DNA from 3 places in the Labrenzia sp. PO1 genome. Region 3 is predicted to be linked to each of the others. Evidence: predicted binding sites of a transcription regulator. Region 3 holds the regulator's gene; each other region holds the start of a gene.
The links. The regulator LexA, encoded in region 3, represses DNA repair genes until DNA is damaged. The targets are predictions, from matches to a motif close to TGTTCNNNNTGTGTTCNG.
Positions count from the first base shown of each region.

Region 1 (5,106 bases), on a different contig from region 3:
CGCTGGTTTTTGACGAGATCGACACAGGGGTGGGCGGTGCCGTCGCCGAGGCCATCGGCCTGCGTCTGGCACGACTTGCCGGCAGCGTTCAGGTTCTGACGGTTACCCACGCCCCGCAGGTGGCAGCTCGCGCTGCAGGGCATTTCCTGATCGCCAAGGAAGCGACCAAGAAGGACCGGGTGGCAACGCGCGTTCAGCGTATTGATGAAGACCACCGCAGCGAGGAAATCGCCCGGATGCTCGCCGGCAGCGTTATCACGGAAGAAGCCCGTGCCGCGGCGCGCAGGCTGCTGACGGCTGCTGAATAGGAAATAGGACCGGCGCGGTGGACAAAAAGAGGGCGGGTTAGCCGAAGCTCCCGCCCTGTGGTGCAGTTTTCAAATGAGAAATGGTCTTACGGCTCCTTAACGAGCGGTGCTTCCTTCATGTCAGGCAGCTTCAGTTCACCTTCTCCCAGATTGGGGACATTCAGCTCGATGCTCAGCTCTTCGTCGCTCGTGAAAAAGCCATTGGCATAGAGCAGGCCGCCTGCGATCAGCGCGACGACAAGCGCTCCGGCCATGAACCAGCCAGCGCTGTTGCCGTTCGTCTTCTCGACATAATGCGTTTCACGGTCCTGATAAGCCATTCGTGTCTCCTCATTCCAACATTGACCAGCATCGAGTTTTGCCGGTTCGATGTGCTATCAACGCTTGAGCCCGCCATTCGGTTCCGGTATCCGATTTAATCCGGTCATCAACTCGGCCTGTCCCGCTGACACATTTCGTGAAGACATCATGACTGACACTTCCTTCGCCCAAACCGACATCGACGCCCTGACGCAGGAGGAAGCACAGGTCGAGCTGAAACGGCTGGCGGCGGAAATCGCCGAGCATGACCGCCGCTATCACCAGGAAGATGCCCCGGTGATCTCGGATGCGGACTATGACGCGCTGCGCCGGCGCAACGCGTCCATCGAGGCCCGGTTTCCCAATCTCATTCTTGAAGACGGTCCCTCTGCGCAGGTGGGGGCGGCCCCAGCGTCCGGTTTCGGCAAGATTACTCACCGGGTGCCGATGCTGTCGCTGGACAATGCGTTCAACGATGACGACGTCCGGGACTTCGTCGGCCGCGTGCGCCGGTTTCTGAAGTTCGATCCGCTGATGGGGGCTCTGGCGGTTACCGCGGAGCCGAAGATCGACGGTCTGTCGCTGTCTCTTCGGTATGAAAACGGCACTCTGGTTTACGCCGCAACGCGAGGTGACGGTACCACAGGTGAAAACGTCACCGAGAACGCGAAGACGATCAAGGATATTCCGGAGAATCTGTCCGGCACGGTGCCGGGTGTCGTTGAAGTGCGCGGCGAAGTCTATATGGCGCACAAGGATTTTCAGGCGCTGAACGAGCGCATGGCAGCCAATGGCGGCAAGGTTTTCGCCAACCCGCGCAACGCGGCGGCGGGCTCGTTGCGCCAGCTGAAATCCGAAATCACGGCCTCCCGCCCACTGCGGTTCTTCGCTTATGCCTGGGGCGAGATGAGCGAGCTGCCGGAAGACACCCAGTTCGGCATGGTCAAGCAACTGGAAGCCTGGGGCTTCCAGGTCAATCCGCTGATGAAACGCTGTGAAACCGTGGAAGAGCTTCTCGGGGTCTATCACGGCATCGAGGAAAGCCGTGCCCAGCTCGATTATGATATCGATGGTGTGGTCTACAAGGTCGACCGGCTGGACCTGCAGGAACGCCTCGGCTTTGTCTCGCGGTCACCCCGGTGGGCGATCGCTCACAAGTTCCCGGCCGAACAGGCCTACACCATTCTCAACGACATCGAGATCCAGGTTGGCCGAACAGGTGCCCTGACGCCGGTTGCCAAGCTGGAGCCGATCACGGTGGGCGGTGTCGTCGTTTCAAACGCGACCCTCCACAACGAAGACTATATCAAGGGCATTGGCCAGGACGGAGAGTCGATCCGCGGCGGCAAGGATCTTCGTATCGGTGACACGGTGAAGATCCAGCGTGCCGGCGATGTCATTCCGCAGATTGTCGACATCGATCTGGACAAACGCCCCGATGGGGCGGAAGCCTTCGAGTTTCCGACTGTCTGCCCCGCCTGCGGCAGCCACGCGGTGCGCGAGGAAAAGGAAAAAACCGGGCGCCGCGATGCGGTGCGCCGCTGCACCGGCGGTCTGATTTGCCCGGCCCAGGCAACGGAAAAGCTCAAGCATTTCGTCTCGCGCAATGCCTTCGACATCGAAGGCTTCGGCGACAAGCAGGTCGACGCCTTCTACAAGGAAGGCCTTGTGATGGCGCCGGCGGACATCTTCACGCTGGAGGAGCGGGACAAACGCTCTCTCACGAAGTTGCGCAACCGGGAAGGTTGGGGGGCCGTTTCGGCGAAGAACCTTTTCGAGGCAATCAACGCGCGGCGAGAGATTGACCTTCATCGTTTCATCTTCGCCCTTGGCATCCGTCACGTGGGCGAGGGCAACGCCAAGCTTCTGGCACGTGCCTATGGCTCCTGGGCGATGTTCTACGCTGCCATGAAGGCGGCGCATGACACTGCGGGTGAAGCCTGGACAGAGCTCAATGACATCGACGGCATCGGCCATATCGTTGCCGAGGCGCTGGCGGAGTTCTTTGCCGAGCAACACAATCTCGACCAACTCGACGCGCTTCTGGTCGAGGTGTCACCCAAGGACGCTGAAAAGATCAACGCCTCCGGCTCGCCGGTCGCAGGCAAGACAGTGGTTTTCACCGGCTCGCTGGAACGAATGACCCGCGACGAAGCCAAGGCCATGGCCGAACGCTTTGGTGCCAAGACGGCAGGTTCCGTCTCGAAAAAGACCGACCTGGTGGTGGCCGGTCCTGGTGCTGGTTCAAAGCTGAAAAAGGCCCAGGAGCTGGAGATCGAGGTTATCTCCGAGGATGACTGGTTCGATCTGGTGGGGGCCTGAGCGGGTATTCCCTTCGTGTTTTGTCATCCGGGTTTTTTTGACGAAAGGCCCGAGGCAGAGGCATTTTGTTCCACCGGTGCCTGCGTTTACTGGATCCCCGCCTGCGCGGGGATGACAAAATGGGGAGGTGGGCTCTGTTTTCATTTCACATTACCCCGCCATCCATTGTCATCCCGGTTTGACGCGCAGCGGCAAGACCGGGATCCAGTAACCCCTGTGCTCGCTGGAACCGCAAACCTCTGGGGTTCCTGAAATCTGTCGCGGCTTTGTCAAAGGAGGCGGCCTCACGCAGTTGCCGGTTCAAATAAGAAAAGCCCGCTTCTTGTCCCCACCAAATCGGTCATTCCTGCCTCGCCAGCGCAGGTATGTTGCTATATTGTTCTCAAAACAAGCGCTTGAAACCGGACCAGTAAACCATGACCGACCCGGACGGGTACGACGATTCCTTTGACGATCCATTCCAGCCTATCGGCACGCGGGCGGAGTCCGCGCCTGCTCCCGTGCGGCCGCAAGGAGGGATCGCGGCCAGGGCGATGGCGGCACGGCGGGCACCGGACTATCTGACGGGGCTGAACCCGGAGCAGCGGCTGGCGGTGGAAACGACCGAAGGGCCGGTTCTGGTGCTGGCTGGTGCCGGCACGGGCAAGACCCGCGTTCTGACAACACGCATCGCCCATATCCTGGCAACCGGCTTGGCGCGGCCGTCCGAAATTCTGGCTGTCACGTTCACCAACAAGGCTTCGCGCGAGATGAAGGAACGCATTGCCGGTTTTGTCGGCGGCAATGTGGAAGGCATGGCGTGGCTCGGCACGTTCCACTCCATCTGTGTGAAGATCCTGCGCAAGCATGCCGAACTTGTCGGCTTGAAATCGTCCTTCTCGATCCTCGACACCGACGACCAGATCCGCCTTATCAAGCAGATCATCCAGGCCGAAGGGCTGGACGACAAGCGCTGGACGGCCAAGGCCTTTGCCGGGATGCTGGATGGTTGGAAAAACCGGGCTCTTGGGCCGAAAGACATCCCGGAAGGCGAGGCGCGGGCGTTTGCCAACGGCAAGGGGCGAAAGCTCTACGAGGAATATCAGGAGCGCCTGTCGATCCTGAACGCGGCCGATTTCGGTGACCTGCTTTTGCATGTCATCAAGCTGTTCAAGACCCAGCCGGATGTCCTCAAGGAATATCAGCGCCGCTTCCGCTATATGCTGGTGGACGAATATCAGGACACCAACATCGCGCAGTACCTGTGGCTGCGCCTGCTGGCCCAGGGCAACCCCAATGTCTGCTGTGTCGGTGATGATGACCAGTCGATCTATGGCTGGCGCGGCGCGGAAGTCGATAACATCCTGCGCTTCGAGCATGATTTCAAGGGCGCTGTCGTCATTCGCCTGGAGCGCAATTACCGCTCGACCAGCCATATCCTGGCTGCCGCATCCCACCTGATTGCCTTCAACGAAGGCCGTCTCGGCAAGACGCTGTTCACGGATTTCGAGGAACCCGACCACGACCTGGTGTCGGTGGCCTCCGTCTGGGACAGCGAAGAAGAAGCGCGCACCATCGGCGACGAGATCGAGACGCTTCAGTCGCGAGGTCATTCGCTCAATGAAATGGCGGTTCTGGTGCGGGCATCCTTCCAGATGCGCGAGTTCGAAGACCGGTTTGTCACGTTGGGGCTTAACTACAGGGTCATCGGCGGTCCGCGCTTTTATGAGCGCATGGAAATCCGCGACGCCATGGCCTATTTCCGCTGTGTCGCGCAGCCTGCGGACGATCTGGCGTTTGAGCGCATCGTCAACACGCCCAAGCGCGGTCTTGGCGGTGCGACGCTGAAACTGGTCCATGGCGTTGCCCGGGCAGAGCGCATTCCGCTGATGCAGGCGGCAAGCCAGCTTATCGATACCGAAGAACTGAAGCCGAAGCCACGCAACGCGCTGAAGTCCGTGCTCGACAACTTCGAGCGCTGGCGGCGTCAGCTCGACCAGATGAAACACACCGAACTGGCGGAAATCATCCTCGATGAGAGCGGCTACACCGAGATGTGGCGGCAGGACCGTTCGGCGGAAGCGCCGGGACGCCTCGACAACCTGAAGGAACTGATCCGGTCGATGGACGAATTTGAATCCATGGCCGGTTTCCTGGAGCACATTTCCCTCGTCATGGACCGGGACAGCGCGGATGC
Region 1 covers NZ_JAAXCR010000001.1:629,963-635,068, reverse strand. The annotation lists gene recN (DNA repair protein RecN) at 1-308, shown strand, start outside; gene HCG46_RS03030 (hypothetical protein) at 395-628, opposite strand; gene ligA (NAD-dependent DNA ligase LigA) at 777-2,930, shown strand; gene HCG46_RS03020 (UvrD-helicase domain-containing protein) at 3,347-5,106, shown strand, end outside.
Region 1: the regulator LexA is predicted to act here: its motif matches at 3,297-3,314, upstream of HCG46_RS03020 (UvrD-helicase domain-containing protein).

Region 2 (5,106 bases), on a different contig from region 3:
AGGTAGACTTCCGATGCCCCGAAGCGCAGGTCGCTTTCGAAGGCACGATATTGGGTCCGCACCGCTTCCCAGTAGAACGAGATCTGGCGGATCGTCTTGGCATCGAGGCCGGTATCACGGTCGGAACCGCGCAGGGCTTCCACGATGGAGCCAAGGCACGGCTGGGAGGTCAGGCCGGACAGCGCGTCCATGGCTGCATCCACCGCGTCGGCGCCCGCTTCGACCGCTGCCAGAACAGTGGCCGCGGCGATGCCGGACGTGTCGTGCGTGTGGAAATGGATCGGCAGGCCGACTTCCTGTTTCAGCGTCCGGATCAGGACCTTGGCTGCTTCCGGCTTCAACAAGCCGGCCATGTCCTTGAGACCCAGGATGTGTGCGCCGGCTGCTTCCAGTTCCTTGGCAAGGCCGACATAGTATTTCAGGTCGTATTTCGGCCGGGCACTGTCCAGCATGTCGCCGGTATAGCAGAGCACCCCTTCGCACAGCTTGCCTGCTTCCTGGACCGCGTCCATGGACACACGCATGTTCTCCACCCAGTTGAGGCAGTCGAACACCCGGAAGAGGTCAATGCCGTTTTCAGCGGCTTCCGCCACGAAATACTTGACCACATTGTCCGGATAGTTGGTGTAACCGACACCGTTGGAGCCGCGCAGCAGCATCTGCAACAGGATATTCGGCGCCTTTTCGCGGATCTTGTGCAGGCGTTCCCACGGGCTTTCGGTCAGGAAGCGCATGGCAACGTCGAAGGTCGCGCCACCCCAGCATTCCAGCGAGAACAGGCTCGGCAGACCGGCTGCATAGGCATCCGCGATGTTGACGATATCGTGGGTCCGCATGCGGGTTGCCAGCAACGACTGGTGCGCATCGCGCATGGTCGTGTCGGTCACCAGCGTCCGCTTCTGGTCCTTCATCCAGTCGGCAAAACCCTTCGGACCCAATTCGTCCAGCAACTGGCGTGTGCCGGAGGGCTTGGCATCGCCGAAGTTCGGGATGACGGGCGCGGCCACATCCTTCGGCGGACGGGCACGGCTCTTGGTTTCCGGATGACCGTTCACCGAAACGTCGGCGATATAGGTCAGGAGCTTGGTTGCGCGGTCCTGACGCTTGGTCTGCTCGAACAGGGCCGGCGTCTCGTCGATGAAACGGGTCGTGTAGTTGTTGGCCTTGAAGTCCGCGTGGCTGATGATGTTCTCCAGGAACACCAGGTTTGTCGCCACACCGCGGATACGGAATTCGCGCAGGGCGCGGTCCATGCGCTTGCGGGCGTCTTCCGCCGTCGGGGCCCAGGCCGTGACCTTTTCAAGAAGCGGATCGTAGAAACGGGTGATGACCGCACCGGAATAAGCCGTGCCGCCGTCCAGACGGATGCCGAAGCCCGTCGCCCCGCGATAGGCGGTGATGCGCCCGTAATCCGGAATGAAGTTCTGCTCCGGATCTTCCGTCGTGATGCGGCACTGCAGGGCATGGCCGTTGAGACGGATCTTGTCCTGGGAGGGAACGCCGCTTTCCGGCGTGCCGATCTTCTCGCCTTCGCAGATCTTGATCTGTGCCTGGACGATGTCGATGCCGGTGACCTCTTCCGTCACCGTGTGTTCCACCTGAACGCGCGGGTTCACTTCAATGAAGTAGATGGCACCGGTGTCGGCATCCATCAGGAACTCGACCGTGCCGGCACCGCGGTAATTCACGGCCCGGCCGATCTTCAGACCATATTCACAGAGCTCGGCCCGCTTTTCGGCCGAAAGATACGGCGCCGGAGCGCGCTCGACCACCTTCTGGTGGCGGCGCTGGATGGAACAGTCGCGCTCGTACAGATGAACCACGTTCTCGCCGTCGCCCAGGATCTGAACTTCGACGTGGCGCGCCCGCTGGACCAGTTTCTCCAGATAGATCTCGTCCTTGCCGAATGCCGCCATGGCTTCGCGCTTGGCCGCCAGAACTTCCTTGGCCAGGGTCGCTTCGTCCGGAATGACGCGCATGCCGCGGCCACCACCGCCCCAGGAGGCCTTCAGCATGACCGGGTAGCCGATCTCGGCGGCCTGGCGCTTGATTTCGTCCATGTCGTCCGGCAGCGGGTCCGTTGCCGGCATCACCGGCACACCCGCCTCGATGGCCAGATTGCGCGCGGCCACCTTGTTGCCCAGGCGGCGCATGGTTTCGGACTTCGGTCCGATGAAGGTGATGCCGGCTTGTTCGCAGGCATCCACGAATTCCGGGCTTTCGGACAGAAGGCCGTAACCGGGGTGAATGGCGTCTGCACCGGAGAGTTTGGCAACGCGGATAATCTCGTCGATGGAGAGGTACGCCTCGATCGGCCCGAGCCCCTTGCCGACCTGATACGCTTCGTCGGACTTGAACCGGTGCAATGCCAGTTTGTCCTGCTCGGCATAGATCGCAACGGTCTTCATGCCCAGCTCGTTGGCGGCACGGAACACCCGGATCGCGATTTCAGATCGGTTAGCAACGAGAATTTTTGTTATCGCCAAACGCCTTCTCCCCCTAATTTTACGCAAAACGAAAAGCCAGTTTCGGCAAGATTTCTACTTTGGTCGGAGGCGCTTGAAAAGGGGCAGAAGCTATGTCCTTTTTTTAACTTGGAAAATAATTTTGCGTCTGCGCCCGTAACTGTAGGAAAACGAACACTAATTCGATTGAACCCCAGATCCTCCCGGACTTTTTTAAAAAGGTGCAGCGCAGCAATTTTCAGATCGGGACAGGCGCCGAAACCGCAAAAACCGGCTTGCGTGGCTGCTGACCATTTCGGGACACATTCCTGTCGGCAAGACAAAATCACCCTCCGGACGGCCCAACTGCATGGACACCGCTCTACCGGAAACCCACTAGATCTTGTGAGAACAAATCCGCAACCTTTATGAATCAGCGATTCGTCCAAGATTCGTTCACCCTGTGTCCCCGGGTAAACGGCATTCTCCTCCGGCGATGATACGCGTTTATGGAAAATTAATCATTGACAGAGATTCGAAGCAAATCAGCGACATCCGCGCAAAACGACTCAACCTCTTGACCAGATTCAGGATTTTGTGGCTCTACCCACCTCGCAAACCACATGTCGTAGGGAACAAATCCTGAATCGTCCGGAGTCGCCGATTCGGTTTCGGTTTGTTCCAGAGTCGTTCTCCACAACATATTTCAACCGTCAAAAACCTGACCGGCTGGCCAAAAGAATAAGGACATGCCCGCCCCGGCTGTGCTAGACACGCGACACCAGATATAGGCGCCATCCGTTTGCGCCGATCCGAAGAAAGCCGATCACAAGCCTCCCCATGCCCCGTCCCCAGACCCTGCCGCTGCCGCCGTCTGCCCGGTCCCGCACTGTGACGGCCGTGCTCGGACCGACCAATACCGGCAAGACCCACCTCGCCATTGAACGCATGCTGGCCCAGCCTTCCGGGCTGATAGGGCTGCCGCTGCGCCTGCTCGCGCGTGAAGTCTATAACCGTGTTGCCGACCGCGCGGGTCCGGAAGCGGTGGCGCTGGTCACCGGCGAAGAAAAGATCGTCCCGAAGAACCCGCGGTTCTGGGTCTCGACGGTTGAGGCCATGCCGCTGGACCTGAAGACGGATTTCGTCGCTATCGACGAAGTGCAGCTGGCGGGCAACCTCGATCGCGGTCATGTCTTCACCGACCGCATCCTGAATGTCCGCGGTCAATCCGAAACGCTCCTGCTGGGTGCGGCGACCGCACGCCCGCTGCTGGAAAAACTGCTGCCGGGCATCAATGTGGTCACGCGGCCGCGCATGTCCGTGCTGGAATATGCGGGCTCCAAGAAGGTCTCGCGCCTGCCGGCCCGTTCGGCCATCGTCGCCTTCTCGTCAGACGAAGTCTATTCCATTGCAGAGCTCATCCGTCGCCAACGCGGCGGGGCGGCCGTGGTGCTCGGCTCGCTGAGTCCGCGCACGCGCAATGCACAAGTGGAACTGTTCCAGAACGGCGATGTCGACCATCTGGTGGCGACCGATGCCATCGGCATGGGGCTGAACCTCGACGTCCATCACATCGCCTTTGCCGGCAACCGCAAATACGACGGCTATCAGTACCGCCAGCTGACCGCCTCGGAGATGGGTCAGATCGCTGGACGGGCCGGCCGCCACACCAAGGATGGCACCTTCGGGGTGACCGGACGGGTCGATCCGCTGGACGACGACCTGGTCGAACAGATCGAAAGCCACCACTTCGACAGCCTGAAAGTGCTGCAATGGCGCAACAGTGCGCTGGATTTTTCGTCGGCAAACGCCTTGCGCTCAAGCCTCGACATGGTGCCGCGTGAAGAGGGTCTCGCAAGGGCACCCATTGGCGACGACATCACCGCTCTTGAACATTTATTGCGCGATCCCGCAATATCCGGCATGGCAAAGGGCGGAAATGCGGTCGAATTGTTATGGGACGTGTGTCAGGTCCCCGACTATCGTAAGATCGCCCCGGCGAACCACGCAGAGTTGCTCAACACCATTTACACCCACCTGATGCAGGACAATGCGATTGCCGATGACTGGTTCTCGCGTCAATTGGCCTTCGCAGACCGCACAGATGGTGATATCGACACTCTCGCAAACCGGATTGCACATATCCGGACCTGGACCTATGTCGCCAACCGTCCCGACTGGCTGGCCGATCCGGCCCACTGGCAGGGCGAGACGCGCGACATAGAAGACAAACTATCTGACGCCCTTCACGAGCGGCTGACGCAGCGGTTCGTGGATCGGCGTACAAGTGTATTGATGCGACGTTTGAGAGAGAACGCAATGCTGGAAGCGGAAATTACATCGAGCGGCGATGTGCTCGTGGAAGGTCAGCACATCGGGAATCTGCTTGGCTTCCGGTTTGCCCCTGACGCGGCAGCTGAAGGACCGGACGGCAAGACCGTGCGTGCCGCAGCCCAAAAGGCCCTGACCACCGAAATCGAATCCCGTGCGGACAAGCTCGGCAAGTCCGAGAACTCCGATTTCGTGCTGACGTCCGAAGCCGTGATCCGCTGGCGCGGGGAACCCGTGGCCAAGCTCGTCTCCGGAGAAGAGGTACTGACGCCCGTCGTGCTGCTGCTGGCCGATGAACATCTGACCGGCCCGGCACGCGACAATGTACAGG
Region 2 covers NZ_JAAXCR010000004.1:342,337-347,442, reverse strand. The annotation lists gene pyc (pyruvate carboxylase) at 1-2,486, opposite strand, end outside; gene HCG46_RS21710 (helicase-related protein) at 3,285-5,106, shown strand, end outside.
Region 2: the regulator LexA is predicted to act here: its motif matches at 3,122-3,139, upstream of HCG46_RS21710 (helicase-related protein).

Region 3 (5,106 bases):
CCGTTGGCCAGCATTTCCTCGACCACTTCCTTGTGGCGCTCAACACGGGAGAACTGGGAGATCGGGTCTCCGTCCCAGTCGAGCCCAAGCCAGGACAGGCCGTCAATCAATGCGTCCACCGCTTCCTGCGTGGAGCGAGCCCGATCCGTATCTTCGATCCGCAGCAGCATCTTGCCGCCGTGATGACGCGCGAAGAGCCAGTTGAAGAGCGCGGTGCGGGCGCCGCCGATATGCAGGAACCCGGTCGGGGATGGGGCGAAGCGCGTGACGATGTTCTGTGCCATGGTGCTTTATGAAAGTCTCTGTCAGTATGACGGCGCGGAGCGCGCCGGATTGGTGGCGCGGTCTTAGCACAGGCTTTGGCGAGGCTAAATAGGGGCTCCGGCCATTTCTTGGACCAAAACGAGGAGCTGAAGTGACGTCACGGTCCGGTCCGCTCGATATTTCTGCCGGCCGGTCGCAAACGGCAACCCTTGATGTTGAGCGCGAGGATTTATCACCTGCCGTGCTCACGCCTGAAGTACGTGAGAAACGGAGTTCAAGGCCAGCGGGCGCTGGTCACACTTATTCTGCTCACAATGCGTCAGCAGATCGTCTTTGGGATTCGCAAGGGCTGTTGTGGTGTGCCTTCGCGTTTGCCGGGGGAATTGGTGTCTACGTTTGGTTGCCCGAAGAACCTTCCTGGGTTCTGTTGGGAGTTCTGGTCCTGCTGGTAAGCGCGGTTCTCTGGCGTGTGAAGCGGCGCGGCACGGTGGCGGTTTCCGTCGTTCTCTTCCTGGCATTCTTTGCCGGACTGGCAGCCTCCAGTCTTCGAACGGCATATGTTTCGGCGCCTCGCCTTGCCGAACAGATGAACGCGGATTTGGCTGGCTACATAGAAGAGATTGACAGCGCGGCAGCCGGTCACCGGATCGTGCTGGCCGTATCCTCGGTCAATGGGCGTCCTGTCGAGGAGGGCGAGTTCCCCGCTAAAGTGCGCTTGCGCGTTCCGGCAGGAAGCGACATTGAAGTGGGGCGCACCGTGAGCGTCAGTGCGCGGTTGTTTCCCCCTGCAGGTCCCGTCTTTCCAGGAGGATACGATTATTCCTTCCGGGCCTTCTTTCAGCAGATAGGTGCGACGGGTTTCAGTTTCGGGTCCCCCGAGGTCATCGAGACTGAGGAGGCTGGAAATGAATTTCGCCCTGCCGTTGCCGTTGCCAAGCTTCGAATAGACCTCGCGGAGCGTATTAGGAGCAATCTTTCGGAAGGGCCGGAAACCGCACTGATCGTTGCTCTTCTGGTTGGAGACCGCAGCGGTATAACCGAAGAGCAGGAAGAGATTTTACGGGCCGCCGGATTGGCTCACATTCTTGCAATTTCCGGGCTGCATATGGCGCTCTTTGCCGGTGGCGCCTATGGGGCGGTCTTGCTGCTCTTTTCGTTGGTGCCGATACTGACGCTCAGGTGGCCGGTGCATAAATGGGCCGCGCTTTCAGCCCTTGGTGCTGCTGTTATTTATCTGCTTCTGTCCGGTGGTGCGGTTGCGACGCAACGATCGTTCCTGATGATCGCGATTGTCTTTGTCGGAATTCTGGTGGGGCGACGCGGCCTGACCCTGCGAAGCGTAGCGTTGGCTGGCCTCGTACTCTTGCTGATTGCTCCTGAGCGGTTGTTTTTCCCCGGCTTCCAGATGTCCTTCGCTGCCGTGATCTGCCTGGTCGCCGTATATGACCTGTGGCGGCAGCGAGATCGTTCCCTGTCATCTGGTGAAAGAGTGTCCGGATGGGGCATGGCGACTTGTCTTTACCTCGGCAAGTGGGCTGCAGGGCTGTTCGTAACCGCATTGGTCGCGGGGCTGGCGACCGGCATTATAGGAGCTCATCACTTCAGCCGCATCGCGCCCTATGGCCTTGTCGGCAACTTGCTGGGAATGCCGGTGTTTTCACTTGTTGTGATGCCTATGGGAGTACTTGCATTCGTTCTGATGCCCTTCGGCCTTGCGGCTCTCCCTCTGGCTGTCATGTCTTTCGGAGTTTCACTTCTGTTGAAGGTTGCTTCCTTTACCGCAGCCCTGGATGCCGGCAGCGGAACTTCCGGAAGGCTCGACGGGGCTGCTGCATTGCTGTTGCTATCAGCATTATTTGCCGGATTGTTGGTGCCTGGCAGAAAGCGTGTGCTCGCAGGAGTGCCTCTCGTCGCAGGAATATTGATTGTTCTCACCAGCCGGCCTCCGGATATCCAGATTGCTGCAAGCGGCTCTCGAATAGCTGCCCGCGATGAAACGGGAACTTTGCGTTACGCAGCTAGGGGGAGATCGTTTGCAAGTGATCTCTGGCTGCAGTCGGAAGGAGTGAGGAATGATGCGATCTTGTCGCGCAAGATGAAATCGCCTCAAAGAAATTGCGATGACGACGGTTGTGTCATCAGGGCCTACGTCAATTCAGAGGACGCAGAACGGCTGGATGGCAGGCAATCGTTTCTTGCAATCGCGCAGCCAAAGACATTTGAAGCGTTTCAGCTGGATTGCCGATATGCCGATTTGGTCGTGACCGATCTTGTCGCTCCGGAGAGCTGCGGCGCAGCCCTCGTCCTGGATCACGGTACGCGCACCGAACGTGGTGCCGTCTCCATCTGGCTATCGCCCGGTGATTTCAGCCAGGCCGTAAATGCTACGAGCGGTGCCAGTGCACCGGGCCATCCGCCAAACGAAAATCTGAAAATCGAGAAACTGAAGTTTGCCATCCCTGATCCACCGCGCCCCTGGCATCACCAGGGTACGGTAACGAGAGACAGCCTGCGTCTAGCCGAGCGCGCCTCGGTGGCCGAAGCGCGCGCAGAGGAGTGACTGGTCAATACTGACGAAACAGGGCAACGAGGCGGCCCTGAACACGAACGCGGCCGGGACCGAAGATCCTGGTTTCATAAGCCGGGTTGGCTGCTTCAAGAGCGATGGAAGCGCCTTTCTTGCGCAGCCTCTTCAAGGTGGCTTCTTCATCGTCCACAAGTGCAACAACGATGTCGCCACTGTCGGCGCTGTCGGTCCGGCGGATAAGAACAGTATCACCGTCCAGAATGCCGGCCTCAATCATGGAATCACCACGAACCTCCAGCGCGTAGTGTTCCCCGCGACCAAGCAGGTCCTGCGGCACTGTGATGGAATGGCTGTGTGTTTGAATGGCCTCGATGGGCACACCGGCTGCAATGCGGCCCATGACAGGAATTTCCGTAACACTGGACACCGGCACCGGTGCAGCTTTTTCCGGCTCCGGTTTGCCGAGTGAGCCTTCAATGACTTCAGGTGAGAAGCTGCCTCTTGGTCGTGGAGCACCCAGGCCGGGTGCGATGGAGTCCGGAAGACGAACAACCTCCATGGCTCTGGCCCGGTTCGGCAGGCGCCGGATGAAGCCACGTTCTTCAAGCGCGGTGATCAGGCGGTGAATGCCAGACTTGGAGCGCAGGTCGAGCGCATCCTTCATTTCGTCGAAAGACGGCGGCACACCGGTTTCTTTCAGTCTTTCGTGAATGAACATGAGCAGTTCGTACTGCTTGCGCGTCAGCATGTAGGCGTCCCCTGACCGAGAAAACATCTGGTACAAATCAAGAACATGGTACCTGTTCTCATTGTGTTCTGCAAGGGTAAATGTTCTCTTACTGTTCTTGGCTTCGAACAAGTTGCCGTATTCAATCCGTCTCCGATATCGGATTTAGGTCATCCTTCGATCCGGTCAGGATCAGCAGTTCACAGGTGATCAAAGTCGGCGCGCCACCAGCGGTGAGAATGCCCCGATGCAGTCCACCGTCGAGATCAACGGCGCGGATTGGGATACAAAGCTCTTGTTCCGGATTCGCGCCAGCGTTTTCAGTCAGGAGTATCTCGGAGATCAGACCTGTCATCGGCTGGGCATCGCGAAACGCTGCTCCGGCCAGACTGCCCAGTCCATAGACTTCGTAGGAGGGGGCTTTCAGCTCTTTTGCGAGTTCTTGGATGCTGTCCGTCAGGTCGGCAAACGGAGCGAGTGTGGTGATAAGCGCATTGTAGTCGGTTGTCCGTGACTGTTCGTCATCCTGTTGCACACGAAACAGCGTGAATTCGGTTTCCGGATCCAGCGATGCCACGAAGGCTGCGCCTTGCAGGCCGTACCCTTTGATAGCCCCCTGATGCGCAACCTTCAGCGTATGCGGCAGTAAGTGGCCAAGGTGCTCGACTTCTTCCTCGTGCCAATAAGCGTGTACATGAGCGAACCATTCACCATCTCGTATCCCGAGAATGGCAACTGCGGACTCCAGCGTTGCGCCTTTCGAAGAGTGCGTGTCGCTATACCAGGCTGCATGTCTGTCATCGATTGCACAGGCAGGCATCACAAAGTCGAACGCTTCGAGCATCAGCCCGGAAAGATCGAGAACGGCGGAGCTCAGTCCTTGGTGCGTGGCGAAGCGGCCCAGCGCCTCCAGCAAGGGAGTTTGCTCTGCCAGGGAGATTTCCAATGGTTTCGCCAGACATCTGGCATGGGGGAGCCGATTGATGGCAGAAGGGCCGGGATGACGAATGTCGGACAGAGACCTGGGGGCGGGCCGTCTCACAACAGGCCTTTCTCGGTCAAATGCTCCCGCACCAGTTTCTTGGTGATCTTGCCATAGGCACTTGTCGGCATTGCGGGAATGAAGAGATAACGTGCAGGCATCTTGTAGCGGGCGATCTTGCCGTTCAGATAGTCGCTGAGTTCCTGAGGGTCGGGTGAATTGTCTGGGGCAGCCACACAAACGGCTAGGCCAACTTCGCCCCATTGCCTGTCCGGAATCCCGAGAATTGCGACCTCGGAAATATCCGGATGTGTAAGCAGCACTTCCTCGACTTCCTTCGGGTAGACGTTGGAGCCACCAGAAATGTACATGTCCGACGCTCGGCCTGTCAGGAAGAGGTACCGCTGTTCATCCATGTGACCGATGTCTCCGGTGCGGAACCAGCCGTTCCGGAAAGACTTCTGGTTGGCGTCTTCGTCTTCCAGATAGCCAGCACAGACTGCCGAACCGATGACGCAGACTTCACCCGTTTCATTGGGGGGGAGATGATTGCCATCCTCGTCCTGGATCGAAACCTCTATACCAGTTCGCTCCGTACCGCAGGTG
Region 3 covers NZ_JAAXCR010000003.1:157,464-162,569, forward strand. The annotation lists gene gltX (glutamate--tRNA ligase) at 1-284, opposite strand, end outside; gene HCG46_RS15725 (ComEC/Rec2 family competence protein) at 506-2,824, shown strand; gene lexA (transcriptional repressor LexA) at 2,829-3,539, opposite strand; gene HCG46_RS15735 (hypothetical protein) at 3,661-4,464, opposite strand; gene HCG46_RS15740 (acyl-CoA synthetase) at 4,557-5,106, opposite strand, start outside.